One region of the Paenibacillus sp. PvP094 genome, then DNA from elsewhere that is predicted to be linked to it. Evidence: riboswitches for the same ligand, from Rfam matches in the RefSeq annotation. Region 1 holds a riboswitch; each other region holds the start of a gene.
What was found. A riboswitch is a leader RNA that binds a small molecule or an ion and turns the genes downstream of it on or off. The one in region 1 is predicted to bind cyclic di-AMP.
Positions count from the first base shown of each region.

Region 2: it holds a riboswitch for cyclic di-AMP, as region 1 does, so the genes downstream of both, ABIC22_RS21225 (3D domain-containing protein) here and ABIC22_RS29115 (C40 family peptidase) in region 1, are expected to answer to the same signal.
Region 3: it holds a riboswitch for cyclic di-AMP, as region 1 does, so the genes downstream of both, ABIC22_RS03065 (hypothetical protein) here and ABIC22_RS29115 (C40 family peptidase) in region 1, are expected to answer to the same signal.
Region 4: it holds a riboswitch for cyclic di-AMP, as region 1 does, so the genes downstream of both, ABIC22_RS09200 (C40 family peptidase) here and ABIC22_RS29115 (C40 family peptidase) in region 1, are expected to answer to the same signal.

Region 1 covers NZ_JBEPOM010000001.1:6,471,339-6,476,172, forward strand. Annotated here, with positions in the region: gene ABIC22_RS29105 (X2-like carbohydrate binding domain-containing protein) at 1-1,890, opposite strand, end outside; tRNA gene ABIC22_RS29110 (tRNA-Leu) at 2,230-2,314, opposite strand; cyclic di-AMP (ydaO/yuaA leader) riboswitch at 2,676-2,807, shown strand; gene ABIC22_RS29115 (C40 family peptidase) at 2,813-3,277, shown strand; gene ABIC22_RS29120 (carboxymuconolactone decarboxylase family protein) at 3,358-3,687, opposite strand; gene ABIC22_RS29125 (hypothetical protein) at 3,815-4,033, opposite strand; gene ABIC22_RS29130 (hypothetical protein) at 4,152-4,481, opposite strand; gene ABIC22_RS29135 (xanthine phosphoribosyltransferase) at 4,584-4,834, opposite strand, start outside.
Region 2 covers NZ_JBEPOM010000001.1:4,602,615-4,607,448, reverse strand. Annotated here, with positions in the region: gene ABIC22_RS21240 (PspA/IM30 family protein) at 1-102, opposite strand, end outside; gene lpdD (prenylated flavin chaperone LpdD) at 227-568, opposite strand; gene ABIC22_RS21230 (polysaccharide deacetylase family protein) at 720-1,511, shown strand; gene ABIC22_RS21225 (3D domain-containing protein) at 1,640-2,314, opposite strand; cyclic di-AMP (ydaO/yuaA leader) riboswitch at 2,317-2,516, opposite strand; gene ABIC22_RS21220 (amino acid ABC transporter ATP-binding protein) at 2,783-3,508, opposite strand; gene ABIC22_RS21215 (ABC transporter substrate-binding protein/permease) at 3,495-4,834, opposite strand, start outside.
Region 3 covers NZ_JBEPOM010000001.1:614,457-619,290, forward strand. Annotated here, with positions in the region: gene ABIC22_RS03055 (Nramp family divalent metal transporter) at 1-999, shown strand, start outside; gene ABIC22_RS03060 (HAD family hydrolase) at 1,165-1,848, opposite strand; gene ABIC22_RS03065 (hypothetical protein) at 2,019-2,417, opposite strand; cyclic di-AMP (ydaO/yuaA leader) riboswitch at 2,533-2,705, opposite strand; gene ABIC22_RS03070 (glutathione peroxidase) at 3,074-3,550, shown strand; tRNA gene ABIC22_RS03075 (tRNA-Leu) at 3,688-3,770, opposite strand; gene ABIC22_RS03080 (urease accessory protein UreF) at 4,192-4,834, shown strand, end outside.
Region 4 covers NZ_JBEPOM010000001.1:1,963,259-1,968,092, forward strand. Annotated here, with positions in the region: gene ABIC22_RS09190 (M1 family metallopeptidase) at 1-1,279, shown strand, start outside; gene ABIC22_RS09195 (hypothetical protein) at 1,290-2,132, shown strand; cyclic di-AMP (ydaO/yuaA leader) riboswitch at 2,393-2,530, shown strand; gene ABIC22_RS09200 (C40 family peptidase) at 2,534-3,004, shown strand; gene ABIC22_RS09205 (GNAT family N-acetyltransferase) at 3,353-3,808, shown strand; gene ABIC22_RS09210 (c-type cytochrome) at 3,963-4,322, shown strand; gene rbsK (ribokinase) at 4,397-4,834, opposite strand, start outside.

The sequences.
Region 1 (4,834 bases):
AACGACCTTTATCGTATGTGTTCCACTTGGCAGATCTGTTTTGCTGTACAGCACCTGCTGGGTTTCCCTTTCTCCATCGGTATACGCACTTACCTGTTCTGCCTCTCCATTATCGAGAATAATGCTCATGTCCCCCTGCTCTTGATGCTTCTCTGTCAGCAGCTCGATGCCTGTACCTGTGAAGGTGTATTCAAAATAATCGCCGTCTTTTTCCGTATAATGCACATCGTCATTGAAGTCCCCAAAACCTCTGCCAGTATTCGCATTCCACGAACCTGTGTAATGTATCTCACCGTCGTCATCGTTAACGTAGACCACCTCGGTAACCGTGGTATCCTCTCCAGCAATGGATGGTTCAGCAGCCAGTTCATCTGCTACATTGGAATTGCTCGCTGTATCAACAGTCGTTCTATCATTACTTGTGGAATCCTGAATTGCTATAGTCAGATCCTGTGAACCCTCTAATTGTTCCTTGCCTCCATTTCGCTTCCAATCTCCGGTATAGCGCATGCCTGTATCATCGTCATTCACCGTCGATGTTCCGTTCAGTGCCTTGACTTTCAGCATTCGTGAAGCATGAGGCTCCAATAAACCACTGCTAAACCCCTCGTTAAAGGTACCCAGTTCGGAATGGCTCCACAGGTCACGGACCGATGCAGGTCCTTCCAGACCGATATCGCTCCAATTGACCTTGACCTCAGCACTCCGGTTGCCCAGATTAAACAGAGCCACACTGTACGTTCCATCTCCGTTATTGGCGTACCATACCTGCTGCTGGGTATCCATCGATACCGGGTGAGCCGGACGTCCAGCCTGATTGACAGCGATCACCTCATCATTGGTAAGAAGTTCAAGTCCATAGCTGTCCAGCCTGGTCATGTCATTCCCTGTATACAACGGTGCAGACGAGATCGCCCAGAATGTCATGGCTGTCTTCCGTTCATCCTTCGTGAGCCCATCCATGGAACCGTTGCCCACGTTTAGCGAGTCAAAATCATTCCACCCGCCAGGACCTGCATCACGCCACCAAAGCGCAGCGATTGGAAACAATCGTGCAATATTAGCCCACTGCGTTAACCCCACATTGCTGTCGTATGCTTCGACATCCCAGTCAATACGCCAGCCATTGGCGTGTTTTTTCCAGAAATCCACGTAGTTATGGTCCAGTGCCCATGAAAGCTCGAACCAGATATTATGCCTTGCCAAAGCCTTGGACCAGGCCTCCACATCGCCTCGTGCATCCCTGCTCAGATTGTTAATTCCTGATCCTGGAGTCACGCTGTCGAATTTGACAAAGTTAATCCCCCACTCGCCCAGTAGATCTGCGATGGAATCGATGTATTTCTGAGCACAAGGATTCGAAAAATCAATCTTGTAGGTATACGCATTCCAAGCATCCATCACGGTAAGCGGCTGATATGCAATATCCTGCATTCGGCAAGCTCCGCCCGTTCCATAGATCTCAAGGTTTTTATTGTATGCATCAATCGACAATCCGGGAATCAGATAGATCCCGATCTTCTGACCATTGTTATGAACATAGTCGATAACCTCCTGGAATCCGTTCGGATACAGCTCTTGGTTAGGAATCGGTCTTCCGTATTCATCATTATCTCCGTTCCATCCTGCATCAATATTGATATATTCATAGCCATGAGCCTGTAACTTCTCTCGCATAGCATCCGATTGCTTCTTGATGCTCTCCGCTGATGTCCATTTTACGGAAGGGTCATACACCTGCATACTGTAACTGCTCCAGCCCATGTACGGTTTCTCAGCCAATGTTTTCTCCGCCGCTGCTTCAACCACACGACCTTTTGTCCCTGTAAAACCAAACTGAACTGCTGCAAAGATGAACACCAGAAAAACCATCGCCATCCGTTTACCCATTCGCTTCAAATCATTCCTACCCCCTCTGAAATAGTGAATTCAAATCCATAATGATAGCGCTTTCCTTACGTGATAAGAGTAGTGGATGTATTATGCTCAGGATAGGTACAATTCGGAATTTTGCGTACATTTCACCATGAAAGCGGGGGTACAACAGCCATAGAACAGGCATTTCTCCCCCTTACACCGGAGATTATGCGAGTGAGCTGCTGCCATCAGATCGATTCGGAGGACGTTGTTTAGTAACGATGTGTGTATCGTAGTTTTGGTCAAGTAGAAAGACATAAAAAAAGGCCTCTCGCAGGCGCTAGCCTAACGAGAAACCTTTTCTTCTTATGATGCGGTCGAGAGGACTCGAACCTCCACGGGGGGTTAGCCCACACGGACCTGAACCGTGCGCGTCTGCCAATTCCGCCACGACCGCATATAGCATATCTCCGAGATAACCTATCGCGGCGACAAGAAATAATATATCATGTGAAATTCAATGTGTCAACATTTAAATGATTTAGTATAAAACTACGATAACCGAAAGTTATAAAATCTGGTCGAGACCTGACTTTTCCTGTTGAGAATGAACCTTGCTATCCTCTACGACTCCAATTTACTTATTTGTCCAATTTATGTGCTGATGAAACACAAATTACGTTTTTGTCATCATAAATAAACATGGAGAACTACTATTTTCCACAAAAAGTCTTGAATTCCGTTAACATTGCAGAAGGAAGAAAGGTTTGACAATTACGCATTTATGCAATATAGTTTCAAAAGGTTACAAAAACTTAATTATTCATTTGCCGAGTTTCATGTTTGAAAACGGGGGAACCATTTTGGGTGAATTATTCTTATACATAGGAAATATAGGGAACCTTCTACCGAACCCTTAGCTAACTCCGTAGGCATCGAAGGGAGAACATTGATTTTGAAAAAACTGATCATTTCTATTTTTGGCGCAGCCGTTCTATTCACATCTGGTGCAGCAAGCACTGAGGCGAGCAGTATCAACACCGTCGTTAACAACATGACTGGAATTCCTTACAAGTGGGGCGGCACGACGCTGGCCGGGTTTGATTGCTCTGGATTTATGAGATATATCTTCCAAAAATATAGCATTGAATTGCCACGTACTTCACAGCAGCAAGCCAAGGCGGGTACTCCGGTATCCAAAGCCAATATCCGCACAGGTGATCTGGTATTCTTCAACACTTCAGGCAGCGGCATTTCGCATACAGGCGTATACATTGGGGGCGGACAATTCGCTCATGCTTCCAGCAGTAAAGGTGTCAGCATCACCAAAATGTCGAATCCCTATTTCAGTGACCGCTATGTAACAGCGCGCCGGGTGACCGGACAGTTTATGTATAACAAGATGCTTGGAAAAATATAAGTTGGACAAGAAACAGGCTCTGGATCATTCCAGAGCCTGTTTTGCTGTCTAGTTATTCAGACACACTTGCAGGAGAAACCTTAGTGCAATGCCTTTTGCACACGCATTGCGCCTTGAGACAGCGCGTGACCGCCGCCTACCGCTCCGGCAACCGCAACCGTCTCCATAATCTCCTGATCGGTTGCGCCCTTCGCACGTGCCTCTTCTACGTGGTAAAACGTACATACTTCGTTATTGGCAAACAATCCGATGCCGAGGGCAATCAGCTGCTTGGTTTTGGCATCAATGGCACCTGACTGAAAGCATTCACCCGTAAATTCGTGATACGCTTTGACTACGCCAGGCAATACATCGCTTAATTCTCCAATCTGATCCTTGTAGGCATGTACCTTATCATTCATCAATGTCATGGCTACCCGCACATCCTCTCGGCTGATAAGTTTACGAATTCTCGCTGTACCTATCTTCTCTCCCGAGTGGCGGAATTATGCCAAACCATCCATGGTAATTCCATGCATCCGTCTCCAGAGCGGGTCTCTATTCATCAGCCGGACTTTGGCGCGGTTCGCTAAAGAGCTGATAGCGATAGCTGCGGTCCAGCTTGACCACACGTCTGTTCTGGCGACGGATAAGCACCTGTTCCCCATCCCATGCAACGACAATCCCTGTTACATCGTTGGACTCCAAACCATCCCGTACCACTCTTACTTTTTCACCCGATAAGCGCAGTGCATCCAATTCTGCATCACTAATCATGTCTATGGCTCCTATGTTCCAAAATAATTTACAAAAAGAGACCTAAATGAAGAGTCATTTAGGTCTCACGTGACTGTATTGGACTGTTATGTCATTCGAAAAATGTCCCGACTGAAAGTTACCGCTGCGCGTGCTCTTTGCTGTCGTTCTTCTCGAACCAAAAATCAAGCACTTTGGCGGACATCACACGTTCTTCAAGGTACTCCACTTGATGTGGTGTAAATTGTTCTTTCCAAGCGAAGGACAACTCTTCACACAAGCCTACAATGGTCAGCAACTCTGACCAGGCAACATAGCGTTTGTACCAGAAAAATTGAGGATGTTCAATCATATAGGGATAAAGGTCATCAAATTCCGTATGTTTACAATCCAGGGCACGTTCAAAATGAACTTTCGACTCCGCCAGCTTTTCAATAAAAAATTGTTCTGATGCCGGTTGGTTCCCCATGGTGTTGCCTCCTCTCCCTAACATAACCCCATTATAAATGAAATCCGCGGTCATGCAAAGGCATTGTTCAAAAAATAGGCTTTTTCCTTTAAACTGTCACATTTAATTATCGTCGAATTGCACGGTTCCATCATTCAGTGAACGAATGCGCACCAAGGCTTCCACCGGAATGCCCTGCTCACGGATCGTACGTGCACCGGCCTGAAAACATTTCTCGACCACGACACCGAATCCGACGAGCTCCGCCCCTGAACGTTCAATGATTTTAATGACACCGCGAGCTGCATCTCCGTTGGCGATAATATCGTCTATAAACAAAATACGGTCGTTCTCATGAATATATTCGCGGGATA
Region 2 (4,834 bases), 1.9 Mb from region 1:
ACGGATATATTGATCCGTCATTTTGATTGGATCTTCTGCCTTGTCAATTATGGCATTAATGTTAGACATCGTTAAATCACGCAAACGTTTGAAAATGGACATTATGGTATTCCTCCTAGTCGATATTACATCCTTGTATATAATCATACATACGTGGTAACCTTCATCCCGTTTCAATTTTACCAAAAAAAATCATAAAACACGATTCCGGGTCAACCAAAATCTTCTATTTTATGTTATTCGCCAGGGATAAATGGTCGCCCAGCAGCTTCTCCGCCGTCTGTACGATCTCATCGATCTGTACACGTGTAATGGCGTCAAAATGAATGCCCATAATAACGGTTACGGTCACCTTCAGAGAATTTGCGGCCTTACGTGCAAGGCGCTCACATAATTCCTGTTCCTTATGCCCCGGAATACGGACTGCCGTTCCCACCACGCGTTCTCTTTCCGGATAAAAGGTCGCCACAGCCCCTATATGAGCTTTCCCACCCGTGACCAAAAATATCTTATCCTCTCCAGCTTCAATGACCTGCAATCGAACCGATTTCAAATCATACGTACTCATCCTAGTCCACCCATCCTTTTTGTGTATATGTAATGGTGGAATTATGAGCTTATCGACCGAATTGGACAATGAAACTTCTCACATTTATGCATAATGAACCATCACCGCGGGCATACCAAAGAGAACGCAATTTGACAAAGGAGGCTGTATCATGCGTATTCGCCTCATCGCATTCTCCATGTTGATCCTTATATTTATGAGTGGAAGCTATTCACCTGGACAAGTGCTGGCCAAACCCGTTCCAGAGAGCATACCTGCTGCAAAGCCGGATCTATCTGAGGATGAACAGCTGACACTCGGTCAGCTCAGGCAGAAATATGCCGATACGTTCAAGACCAATGGGCCTTCAACCAGACAGGTAGCACTAACTTTTGATGATGTGCCTGATCCGCGCTTCACTCCGCAGGTATTGGATATTCTAAAGAAATATAATGTAAAAGCGACTTTTTTTATTGTCGGCAACCGGGCAGAGAAACATCCCGACCTCGTCAGACGAATCGTTAGGGAAGGTCACATTGTTGGGAACCACAGTTACAACCACCCTGAATTCAGTAAGCTGTCTTTGAATGCTTTTCGCAAACAAATTCTACATACCGGTGACATTATTCGTAAACTGACCGGGTATACACCTAAAATGATCCGTCCTCCATACGGGGACATTAATGAGAAACAGCTGCAATGGGCCGCAAGACAGCAATACAGCATCGTCAACTGGAATGTGGATTCGCTGGATTGGAAAGGCCTCAGCAAAGAGCAAGTAAAGCAGAATGTTTTATCTGCAGTCAAGCCAGGCTCCATCATTCTTCAACACGCGGGCGGAGGCGTGGGCTCCAATCTGTCCGGTACGATTGGAGCACTTCCGGAGATTATAGATGAACTGCGATGCAGGGGCTTTAATCTAGTGACTTTGGACGAAATGCTGCAATTGCCAAAAAGCAAATAATACTCGGCTTCGTAAACCAAACACACAAGTTATGGAACTACCAATCTTGCGCGTTTTAATAAAGAAAAAGGGTACCCTTATTTCACGTTAATCGTGTCATAAAGGCACCCTTTTATTGGCGCTGATACTTATTTCAAGATATAAAGTTCAACATCCTGAAAACCAAATGTGCTCACAGACTTCTGGCTTCCAGGAATGAAAATATCAATCCGTTTCCCTTTGATCGCCCCGCCGATATCCCGGGCAGTAGCCACAAATGCCTGCTTAGGCAGCCCCGGATGGGAGTGACCTGTAACAAGAACCTTCGTACCCAGTGGGATCACACTAGGGTCTACTGCAATCGTGCCGAGTTCAAGTGGATTACCGAAGTAATCAACAGGACCCCATCCACCATTTTCGGAAGCGGCTGCAGAGTACGCTGTTGCTTTCACATCAATGGATTTACTGTAATCAAACGTTTTGCCCCAGGCCTGAACGACTTTATCGTCAGCATTCACATCAAGGCTAGCTGTCGTAATCGTCTTTGCACCCGTCGAGCTCTTCGCTGCTGGAGCAGCTGAGGCCGTGTTTGCTTTTCCAGGAATCGTAATTTTCAAACCACCATAAATGTTGTAAGGTGAAATATCACTGTTTGCTTTAACCAGTGTGTTCAGTCCAACTCCATATTGTTTCGATAAGGTATAGAAGGTATCCCCCTCTTTGGCCACGTGAACAGAATCAGCGTGAGCTGGAACGGCCTGAATGAGCATTGCTGCTGTCAGCAGGGCTGTTGCTGTTTTGGCTATAGTTCTCTTCTTAATCATGGTCTTCCTCCCTCATTGTGCCTGCGAAGTTAGTTGTCGGATTCGGATGGAGGAAACCACCCTATAGGTCTCTGTTACATTCGTCTTGCGTTATGTACCCCTAATTCACCCCAAGCAGCGTGCGTTTCAATCTTCCCCTCCACGGTCTGCATCATTACATCCTCCACACTTCCTCCTCAGGAAGTTTCGGCAGGAACAATATATCACAATTTTGTAACCAGGGTCCGTAGTAAATGTTACCAACTGTCTATAACAACACATTATGATGCTTTAAAAATAAGGATTTTTCTTAAAAAAGAGCGATCAAGCAGCTCTGGAACGATGACAGAAACGTTACTTTTACGACACTGGATCCTTATCCATGCACAAAAAAACAACCCTGCTAACGTGACGTGAGCAAGGTTGTTTAATTTCGTTATTTTGTTCATTCTATTTAATACGGTTCACTGACTGGATCATGCTCAAAGGCTATGACAAGACTTTACCGAGGAAGTCACGCGTACGTGGATGCTTAGGTTGACCAAATACTTCATCTGGTGTTCCCTCTTCCACAATTACACCGCCATCCATAAAGATGATGCGATCACCGACTTCACGGGCAAAGCCCATCTCGTGGGTAACAATAACCATCGTCATTCCGCCTTCAGCCAGGCGCTTCATAACGTCGAGTACTTCACCAACCATTTCAGGGTCAAGTGCAGACGTCGGCTCGTCAAACAGCATCACATGCGGCTGCATCGCAAGCGCTCTGGCAATGGCAATCCGCTGCTTCTGTCCACCAGACAGCTGACTTGGATAAGCATCTTTTTTATCCAAAAGCCCCACGGTTTTGAGCAAGTCTGCGGCGATCTGCTTGGCTTCCTGTGCAGACTGCTTTTTGACTTTGATCGGGGCAATGGTAATGTTTTGCTCCACGGTTTTATGCGGAAACAGATTAAAGTGCTGGAACACCATCCCCATTTTCTCCCGCGTTGCATTAATGTTGTGTTTGGGATCCGTGATCGATACGCCTTCGAAATTAATTTCACCTGAAGTAGGCTGCTCCAACAGGTTAAGACAGCGAAGGAAGGTACTTTTGCCTGATCCTGAAGGACCAATCACGACAACGACCTCGCCCTTGCCAATTGAGACATCTATGCCTTTAAGTACTTCGTTTTTGTCGTAGGATTTGTGTAATTGTCTAACGTCTATCACTTGCACTCAACTTCCTTTCCAGTCGACCCAGCAGCTTGGACAAAATGAATGTCAATACAAAGTATATGGCTGCTGCAATAAGGAACGGATTCATTCCTTGGTACGTAATGTTTTTGACTACACTTGCCTGATACATGATATCAACCATACCAATGACCGAGATAATGGAAGATTCCTTGATGATGGTTACGAATTCATTACCGATGGCAGGCAGTACAGCTTTGAAAGCCTGTGGCAAAATAATAAATCTCATGGCCGCTGCTCTACCCATCCCAAGCGAACGGGCAGCTTCAAGTTGACCACGGTCAACGCCTTGAATCCCTGCACGGAAGATCTCTGCCAGGTAAGCACCACTATTGATGGAAAGTGTTAAAATACCCGCCTGAAGAGGCGAGAACGTAATACCAAATGTCAAGGCAAGACCATAATAAATAATCATCAATTGAACCAGCATCGGCGTACCGCGAATGACTTCTACATATGCCGTACCAATCCACCGCAAAATTGCTGTATCATGCATTCGGAACAAACAAATGATCAAACCGATGATTACCCCGAAGATTACGCCAAGTGCTGACAATAGGAGGGTATAACCAACCCCCGTAGCATAAAAACTTTTGTACTGCCAGAATACTTCAAAAATATTTGGCGATTTGACCTCACGGTCTGCCATCAATTGACTGGCTTCGGTTACCATCTGATCAATTTTATTCTCGCTCTTCAATCGTTCAAGCGTACCATTAACAGCATTTAGCAACTCCGTATTGCCTTTGCGAATACCGATCGCTGCTGCTACCTGCTCTTCATCCGGAACTGCAGGAGCAAGTCCAATCATATCGTCCAGGTAGCCTGCGGCAACCGTATCTTCAACGATTGCAGCGTTGATCCGTTTAGTCTGCAGTTGAAGCACAATGTCCGAGATTTTATCAAGAGACGTCAGCTTGGCTCCAGGAATCTTCTGTCCGATCGTTTCCTGAATCGAACCTTTCTGTGCTCCGATCTTTTCATTTTCCAGTTCAGCCATGGTCGGGTATTTGTCTTTATCCTCATTGCGAACCATGATGACTTGTTTCGATTTATAGTAGGTATCCGAGAAGTCGATACTTTTTTTGCGGTCCTCTGTCGGTGTCATGCCTGAAATAACGATATCCACGCGTCCACTCTGCAATGCAGGCAGCAGGCCGTCAAAACCCATATCTTCGATGACAAGTTCTACGCCCAGATCGGCAGCAATCTCTTTGGCAATGGCAATATCAAATCCGACAATCTCATCTTTGCCATTAATAACTTTATGGAATTCATATGGTGCAAAGTCGGCACTCGTGC
Region 3 (4,834 bases), 5.9 Mb from region 1:
GTCATTATGCTCTGGGCTCTGTGCGAACTGGCCATTGCCGCAACAGATCTGGCTGAGGTTATCGGTTCAGCCATTGCACTGAAGCTTCTGTTCAACATCCCGATGTTATACGGCGTCATTATTACGGCTGTGGATGTTCTGATTATCCTTTTGCTGCAAAATAAAGGCTTCCGCGCTCTGGAAACACTAGTCATCGTGCTGATGGCAACCATCGCCCTCTGCTTCGGGATTGACCTGTTTCTTGCCAAACCGGACATGGGCGGGGTACTCACAGGCTTTGTACCAAGTGCCGAGATACTACAGAATCCTGCGATGCTATATATTGCCATCGGAATCATTGGAGCAACGGTTATGCCGCACAATCTATACTTGCATTCGTCCATCGTGCAGACCCGGCAGATCGAACAGACAACTCAGGGGAAAAGAGAAGCAATCCGTTACTCCACCATGGATTCAACGATCGCTTTGACCCTGGCCCTGTTTATCAACGCCGCCATACTCATTGTGTCAGCCGCTGTATTTCACAGTGCAGGCATGACGCAGGTCGCTGAGATTGCAGATGCTTATCACTTGCTTACACCTCTGCTGGGCACAACCATTGCAAGTATTCTGTTTGGTGTCGCTCTGCTGGCCTCAGGTCAGAATTCTACGCTTACAGGCACACTGTCTGGGCAGATTGTCATGGAAGGTTTCCTGAACATTCGGATTCCGGCTTGGCTTCGCCGGCTCGTGACCCGATTAATTGCAATCATCCCTGCCGTTATTGTGACGGCTATCGCCGGCGAACACGGAACGGAAGAACTACTGATTTTGAGCCAGGTGATTCTATCCTTGCAGCTGCCTTTTGCCGTCATTCCACTTGTGATGTTTACGAGTGACAAGAAAAGCATGGGCGCATTCGCCAACAAACTGTGGCTCAAAGTCATCTCTTGGATCATCGCTGCCGTAATTGTGGTTCTGAACGTCTATCTGATCTTCCAGACCATCATGCTGTTTTAATCTATATATGCGCTAAAACCGTTTCCCTCTTACTATAGATTTATAAAAAAAAGGCTGATCCCTCATCAAGAATATACTTGAAGGGATCAGCCTTTTAGCTTTGCCGTGCACTTGCCTTGTCCTTTATTTAATGACGCGAAAGTCATCTTTTTTTAATTTTATCCACTAACCCTCAGAAGGCACAAGCAGTGGAATAAGCTGCTCCAAGGCTTCGATGGTCCAGTCTGCACGCTCTTGGCCCTCAAGCTCAGGCTGAAATCGTCCATAGCCCTGCAAAATCCGAATCGTTCGCATCCCCAGCTTCTTGGCAGGAATGATATCGTTATCAATCCGATCCCCAATCATGACTGCTTCCTGGGGTTCACATCCCGCCTGCTTCAAAGCCACCGCATAGAGTTCCGGATCCGGCTTCGATACGCCTTCTTCTGCCGAGCAAGCCAGTACATCCACGTACCTCCGCAGACCGTAGCTCTCCAGGCGCCCCTCTGTCCCTGGACTCTGATTGGCGATGATCCCGATTCGATAATGGTGTGACAATTCCTTCAACACCGCTTCAGCAGAAGCGAAGGGCTTCTCCAGTTCCTTCCGGAACTTCAACTTCTCCTGGATCTGCTCCCTATGACGTTCATCGCTGATTAGCGTTCGAATGGCTACCCTCATGGGCCACTGCTCATAATTTCGATAACAGGAGGCAAATATCTCTCGCACTTCCTCTATTTTCACCGGATATCCAAGCAAGCAGGCTTCTTTTACAAACTGCCCTATAATATCATCTACCGGCTCCCATTCGTCCACCAGCGTATCTCCTACATCAAAGAACAACCATTTTAACCCCCGTACATCCGGCACGCCTATTCCTCCTTGTTAGCCATGAACGCAATCTCTAAATCAGCAATGTACATTAATGCTCAAATAAAAAAGAAGACCCACCATCATGCATGAGTCTCCTCAGAATTCCGTTTTTCCACAAGTTCAATTATAACAGGCACCTTACACCGGATCAATCGGCAGCTATCACATTAACCATTAAGCAAGAAGCCCACTTCTCCATTAAGAGAATACACAATGCGGTCAGCTCCCATCCCTCGGTAAATGCCTTTGGGGTGACTCTGTTCTGTAATCACACATAGTGATTTGGAGGTCCAGGAACGGCAGATCTGCAGATAGCGACAGGTCAGGTTCAAACTATTCTCGAAGATAAAAACGTTGCCTACGCTCGACTGCGGTAGAAACCACTTCTGAGCTTCAGCTGTATTCATGCGAATGACGTTCTCCACTCCGATTCTGCGGAGCTTCCGTTCTTCCCCTGCACTGTTGGTCAGAACGGCAAACGGCATTTTTTTGTACATCAACAGCTTGATAAACTTGCGGCCTGCTTCATTCGGTGCTGTTACTAAAATCATCTCATTATCCATCATTCGTTCCTCCCTTGGCGTGAAAAGACAACAAAAAAGAAGCGTGGGGGACCAAGGCCTCCCGAACGCTTCTTGAATAACCCATGACGAAAACGCCATGAATATGCGTACGGCTTGTTGCCTCTCCCTTTAACGCTTACGAGGTTAGCTGACGGATTCGGGCGCGAGAGTCGCCCTATTTCCGGCTTGCACCGAAAAATTCACCCCATGGATTAGCTGCAATGACAGCCAATCCGATTGGTTCCCCCGTTTCCCACCCATGAATGAATGGAAACTCAGCGATTAAAACATCGTTCCTGTTTCATGTATTGACCAGAGCGATATTATCGTTTGTTTCGTTGTTCATGTTAAGTTTAATTGAATTAGAAATTACGATATGAATCATACACCCGCGACATGTTAGTGTAAAGTCCGGTCAGATCACCGAATGGACGAATTTAAGGCATTACATATCAATGATATCGCTTACAACCGATCCATTCTCCATCCATCTCTGTGAATCTCGCTAATTCTCGTCCTTATGAAAAACGGTTGTAATTTTAGATATCTGTAAGTAAACATAGGAATTTATTTAATTAGTTTTGCATTATCTAATTGTAAGCAATATAATATAACTATAGAAATCATTAACCCATTATACGATATGGAGGCGACTGATCATGTCCGTTTATGACTACAAAGTCAATACCCTTCGGGGCCAGGAAGTCGAGATGTCCGATTATCGCAACAAGGTGCTGCTAATTGTAAATACGGCGAGCAAATGTGGTCTGACCCCGCAATTTGAAGGCTTACAGGAACTCTATAACAAATTCAAAGACCGGCAGTTTGAAGTACTGGGCTTCCCAAGTAACCAATTCGCTCAGGAAAAAGGATCTTCCGACGATATTGCTGAGTTCTGCCAGATGAATTACGGTGTAAGCTTTCCTATGTTTGAGAAAATTGATGTTAATGGTTCAAGCGCTCACCCTCTATTCCAGCACCTGACAACAGAGGCACCGGGACTGCTCGGATCCAAAGCCATCAAGTGGAACTTCACCAAATTCCTTGTTGATCAGAACGGACGGGTCGTGAAGCGTTATGCTCCAAAAACGACTCCTGACCAAATTGAGGCTGATATTGAGAAACTGCTGAAATAGATCAACATGGAGAGGCCACAATCAACATGGAACCACAGAAAGTCCGGTTCTGTGTGAATGGCCTTTTTTTATGTTTATCCAAACGCAAAGAAGAGGTTTTCCATATTCGGAAAACCTCTTCTTGTCGTACAATATGATGCGGTCGAGAGGACTCGAACCTCCACGGGCATACGCCCACTACCCCCTCAAGATAGCGTGTCTGCCATTCCACCACGACCGCATGTCGTAAATAATCGGCAACAAAATTGATTATACAGGATCTCAATATAAAAGTAAAGCACTTTTATTAAAACTACTTTGCACCTGTGTTTTTTCTCCAAATATCGGTTTTTATCGTCATGATCTTTTAACTGCTGCATACATTAAATTTCAATTCTTTTATACATCTTCATTTTTAATTTTAGCTCTTCACAATAAACATATCATATACCTAACATAATTTTCGGACTTCTAACTTTTATCAATCATATTATGTAACGTTATAATATAATTGAAACTTAAAATAAGAAATCATTGACAAAATACGGATGTTTATGTGATTATATATATCATATAATTCGGATTTTAAACATAAAAGGATTCAGAAATCAATATTAATGTTATATAACATAACATTTCACGAACATAGGAGGCGAAAGACCGTGAACCGTGGGAATAAGCTGCTCGATTATGTCAAACTGCTTGATTCCTCCATTCATGTCGGAGGTTTTACCCATTCATTTGGTATGGATGTACACATTGCTGAAGGCAGCATCCGAAATGCCGATGATCTGGAATCCTTCATGCGCTGTCAGCTGCATCCCAGTATCGTTCGACTTGAGGGCATGGCGATTAAAGGTATCTACAGCGCAACGGATCATAATGACACATGGCGAACAGCTCTCATTGACAAGTTGGTTCACGTTCAGCGGACTCCTTCTGATCAAAGGGAGCAAGCCGCTGCCATGGGCAAAAGACTGATCAAGCTGGCCCGGGCTCTCCACCCCTGGATAGAATTCAGCCAGCTCGAACACACCCTTGCCAAATACGAGTCTGTAGGCTGCCTCTCTACTGTTCACGCCTGGATCAACCACTACCTCGATATCCCCGTCGAGGAAGCGGTAATGGGTTACTTGCACTCAGCCATGAATGCATGCATAACCGAAGCTTCCAAAGTCCTCCCCATGCATAACGAAACAACCCAGGAACTGCTGGTTCGCCTGGCCGCAGACCTGGAGCATGAATGGAATACCGTTAGCGCCTCCGCTGCGGATGGACCGGCACAGCCAACCTCAATGTCCATGA
Region 4 (4,834 bases), 4.5 Mb from region 1:
CTGGAATCTGCATCAGTACCATGGAAATTCCGAGTTTTATGCGGATTTTGGCATCTATAGTGTGCGTATTCGGGTACCGGAAACATACAAGGTTGCCGCGACCGGGTTTCCAACGAAGCAGGCTGTTATTAAAAATGGTGAGAAGATCTATCAATTCTATGCTGACGATGTACATGACTTCGCCTGGGCAGCCTCACCTGACTTTGTTTATGCAGAAGAACCCTTCTCCGCTCCCAACGTGCCAGGTGTACGAATCAAGCTCTATCTGGACCCGGCCCACCAGGATCTGAAGGAACGTTACTTCTATGCGGCCAAAGCAGCTCTTTCGAATTACAGCAAGTGGTTTGGTCCGTATCCGTATTCCACGCTCTCTATCGTTGTTCCCCCAAAAACGGGCAATGGAGCAGGCGGCATGGAGTATCCTACCTTAGTTACAGCCTTCGGCGCGGACGACACTACACCAGGCTACGATCTGGAACGCACGGTTGTACACGAGATCGGCCATCAGTACTTCTATGGTATGGTTGCCAGCAATGAATTTGAAGAAGCCTGGCTGGATGAAGGGTTCACCTCTTACGCAGAAGACAAACTGATGGAGCAGGAATACGGACTTATTCCGAATCTGCCCGTTCAATCCGGCTTAATTACTTCGCCTGCCTCACTCACGCAGGAGTCCTGGAAGTTTGATTCGCAGAATCATTACGCAGCCAATGTTTACACAAGGGGCAAGCTTGTGCTGCTGGGCATCGAACAACAAGTAGGCGCTAAAACGATGGAACGCATTCTTTCAACTTATGTCAAAAAATATCGATTCAAACATCCTACTTCGGCCGATTTCCAAAAGGTCGTGGAGCAAGTGACCCGTAAGTCCTGGTCTGATTATTTTAATCAATACGTATATGAAGACGGAATGGCCGACTTCGCCGTGGAGAATATCCAGGTCAAGCCTGTTGAGAAAGGCGGTCAAACGTTGTATGAATCATCGGTAACATTAGTAAAGAAAGGTAGCGACTACGAGAAAGTACCCGTTCGCATCGTTTTTGAAGATGGACACATCGTCGCCAAGGAATGGGATGGTAGTAACGGTCGAATTACGTACAAGTTAACTTACAGCTCGCCGGTATCCTGGGCCATGACTGATCCGTTATATACCGTTGTGCTGGAGAACCGTCATATGAATAACTTTTTGAAAGCCGATCTGGATGAACCATCCAAGTTCCGCTGGAGCATGAGTGTAACCAAGCTTATTGAAGCAATATTCGGAGGTCTGTCATGGTGAGGTGGAGACAGTGAAAGCAAAAATACGTGAGGGTTGGTTTCTCGTCCGTCAGCATATGTTCATTGTGGCACTTTTGTTTCTCTATCAGCTGGTGTGGGGTTACTTCATTTATAAAATGGTGCAATCGGCAGTCATTCCCTTGCTGCTGCGCTATCCGGACCCTGACGCCGGGGAGCTGAGTACCATTTTATTCAAAATGGAAAGCCAGCTCAGTCTGTCTACCCATCCCGAGGTGCATCGCTATTTATGGATACTTGGGGCCATGCTCCTGCTCCGCATGCTGATTACCCCTCTCATCCAGGCAGGGCTGCTCTATTCATTACAACACTTCAATCATACAGAAGAACGTATTCCTTTTGTACGTGGGATCAAGGCACTGTGGAAACCGATGATGCTGCTTCATTTCATTAAAACGCTATTATTGCTGCTGCCTGCGTACTGGCTGATCCCCAAGCTGTATAGTATCTTTCTGGATGGATTCCACTCGTTACAGCAGCTGCTGCCAGGCATTCCATATGTAGCCGGATGGATTGTATATGGATGGATCATACATCATGCTTTGTTATATATGCAGTTTGGCGCTACAGCTCCCGAGGATCAGGGCGGGGTAAAAGGTACATTTCTCGGTCTATTGCTCGCCTTGCGTCATATCATTTCTCTCATTGGTATCGCAGTGGTTCTGGGAGGAATTCATCTGCTCATCTTCGGTGCCTTCACATCTGCGTCGTGGTTCCTGACAGGTCTCATGGGTCTGATCCTGCAACAAACCTATCCGCTCGCCAGATGTTTGTTGGATATATGGAAGATATGCGCTCATTTCCGTCTGTGGCAGTCCAAGTCCTCCAAAGGTTAAAAAGTGTAATGAACCGCACGAAAATTGTTACCATCTTCATGTAAACTTATGTCAATGTTAACGCTTCACAAACGCAAACCCCGACCTTTCCCCGTCAAAGGTCGAGGTTTTTTTTGCTAATTTTCTTGTTAAACGTTGCCAAAGGCTTACTCCTCTGTTACAATAATCGCAGTGAGTTTTTAGTAACAACTTTGTAATCTTTACCTTATGAATTGTAACTACTTAAAATTAAATCGTCATTTCTTGATTTCGCAGGTGCACAACTAGCATAGCCAAATTCCTGGCACCTGGGAAGCGGGGGAACCAGTTATGGGTGAATTGATCTTGCTACAGAGGGATCATAGGGGACCTTCAACCGAATCCTTAAGCTAACCTCGCAGGCGTTGGAAGGGGTATATCTCTTGTTCAAAAAGAAATTAACAGCAGCTGTACTTAGCTTAACATTCGCACTATCGCTTGGAGCAGGCAGCGCATTCGCAGATTCAAAAATGGATAAAGTAATTGATTCAGCAATGGGAACTACATACAAAAGTGGTGGAACAACGCTTAACGGCTTTGACTGCTCTGGATTCACACGGTATGTATTCGAAAAGCTGGGCATCGATTTGGCTCGTCAATCCAGTTCCCAATTCGACATGGGTGACTCGGTATCCCGCATGGAAATGAGACCAGGCGATCTGGTATTCTTCAATACAACGGGTAAAGGGGTTTCACACGTAGGGATTTTCGTGGGTGAAGGTAAGTTTGCACACTCCTCGTCTTCCAAAGGAGTTACCATTAGTTCTTTGAGTGAGAACTACTGGGCCAACCGCTATGTTGGCGCTAAACGGATTATGAGCACGGACGCATATGAATCACTGGCCCTCGACTAGGGACAAGCTGAGCAACATCATACTGTAACGAAGCATAAATCAACCGCCCGGTACATTCTCCGCAGGAATGTATCCGGCGGTTTTTTTGTGCTTGTTCGTCCGTGCCCTTATGATGTTTTTACCCATCCTGCTATAATATAAACGAAATTCCAGGAACTTTTGTTTCACTTTTTTTCAATGGAGCAAAACCTTGCCAAATGCCCTCCTCTTTTGTAGAGTAAAATCAGGATTAAATATGAAATGACATATGTTATAAACCATTAGCGTATGACTAGAAGTAGCTTGTTCACAATGAAAGGAGCGTGCAGTGGTGTGGATGAAGCTTCTGTAACGTTTCACGTTGTGCCGATGCAAGAAGAACATGCAGCATTGATCTGCGGCTGGACATATGAACCACCCTATAACGTCTATACCTGGCTGCCCTGGGAACAGATGAAGGCGCTGGAGGTTGAATTCGGCGATGAGCAGCTTCGAAAAGAGCAATATGCTGTTGTACTCGGAGAGCAGGACCAACTTTGCGGATTCGTTCAATTCTTTCCTCTTGAAGGCGTGACGCGGATTGGGCTTGGTATGCACCCCGAACAGTGTGGACAAGGTCGCGGTACTGCCTTCGTCTCTGCTATCGTGAAGGAAGCCATTCGGCGGAACCCTAGTCATGAGATCGATCTCGAAGTGCTCACCTGGAATACGCGGGCTATCCGGGTTTATCTCAAGGCTGGATTTGTCACCAAGGATACGTATGAACGACAGACACCAAGCGGTTTGAAGCCTTTTTATTGCATGGTCTATGAAGGACCTCGTTAACCGTTAAACCGCATAACCAAAAGAAATTCATGCCCGTTTATGTGATTAGTTCAAAAAATTACCACAAAATGCTATGATGTCTTAACAGGTTCCGTTATAATGATATGGACAGTTTCAGTTTAGATGATCTTTCATTCTGGAGGGGACATAACGGATGCACAAATGGATCATGAGCGGGGTATTTTTTGCAGCATGCGCATTGGCTATTGTATTAATGTTTACGCTTCCAGGGAAAGAGGAAGTGGCTGAAGAAGCGAAACCAACCATGCCGGAAGTGGCAATGGATGCTGGACAGGCTGAAGCACTGGTCAAAGCCAATTGTATCACGTGTCACGGGGATCAGCTTCAAGGTGGCGTAGGACCTGCTCTAGCAAACATCGGCAGCAAGGATGATGTGGAGAAGATCTACTCTACCATTGTCAAAGGTAAAGGCGGCGGCATGCCTTCCTTCAAGGACAAACTGAAGGACGAGGAAATTGCCAATATCGCGATGTGGCTCGCTGAGAAGAAATAAGGTTAATGAGATACACAGCAAAGAGGCCCCTGCCTTCCCTCTCGGGAATGGTACGGGCCTCTTCGTTATATCGTTCAGTCTCTGGCTGCGTGTTCTGCCAAAAAGGCTTCCACTTCACGTGCATACGGCATCCCCGACTGGGCACCGAGCTTCGTTACGGATAACGCGGCCGCTCCCATGGCATAGCCTACTGCCGCGTCCAGTGTTTCCCCTCGCGCGAGGGCTACCGCCAGCGCGCCGTTGAAACAATCGCCAGCGCCGGTCGTATCGACGGCGCTTACGGCGTAGCCGGGCGCACGGCAAGCGCCGGCACGCCCTGCCTGTACGCGGCCGCCTGGCGCTGCCGCGTACACAGCCCCCTCGGGGCCGAGCGTCGTGACGACAGCGGCCCCGAGCGATGCGGCGAGCTCTGCGACCGCCGCATCCACGTCTTCCGGCCGGAGATCATCCCGGCCGGTAAGCACGGCAAGCTCACTGCGGTTCGGCGTGATCACGTCGACGCACCGCAGGAG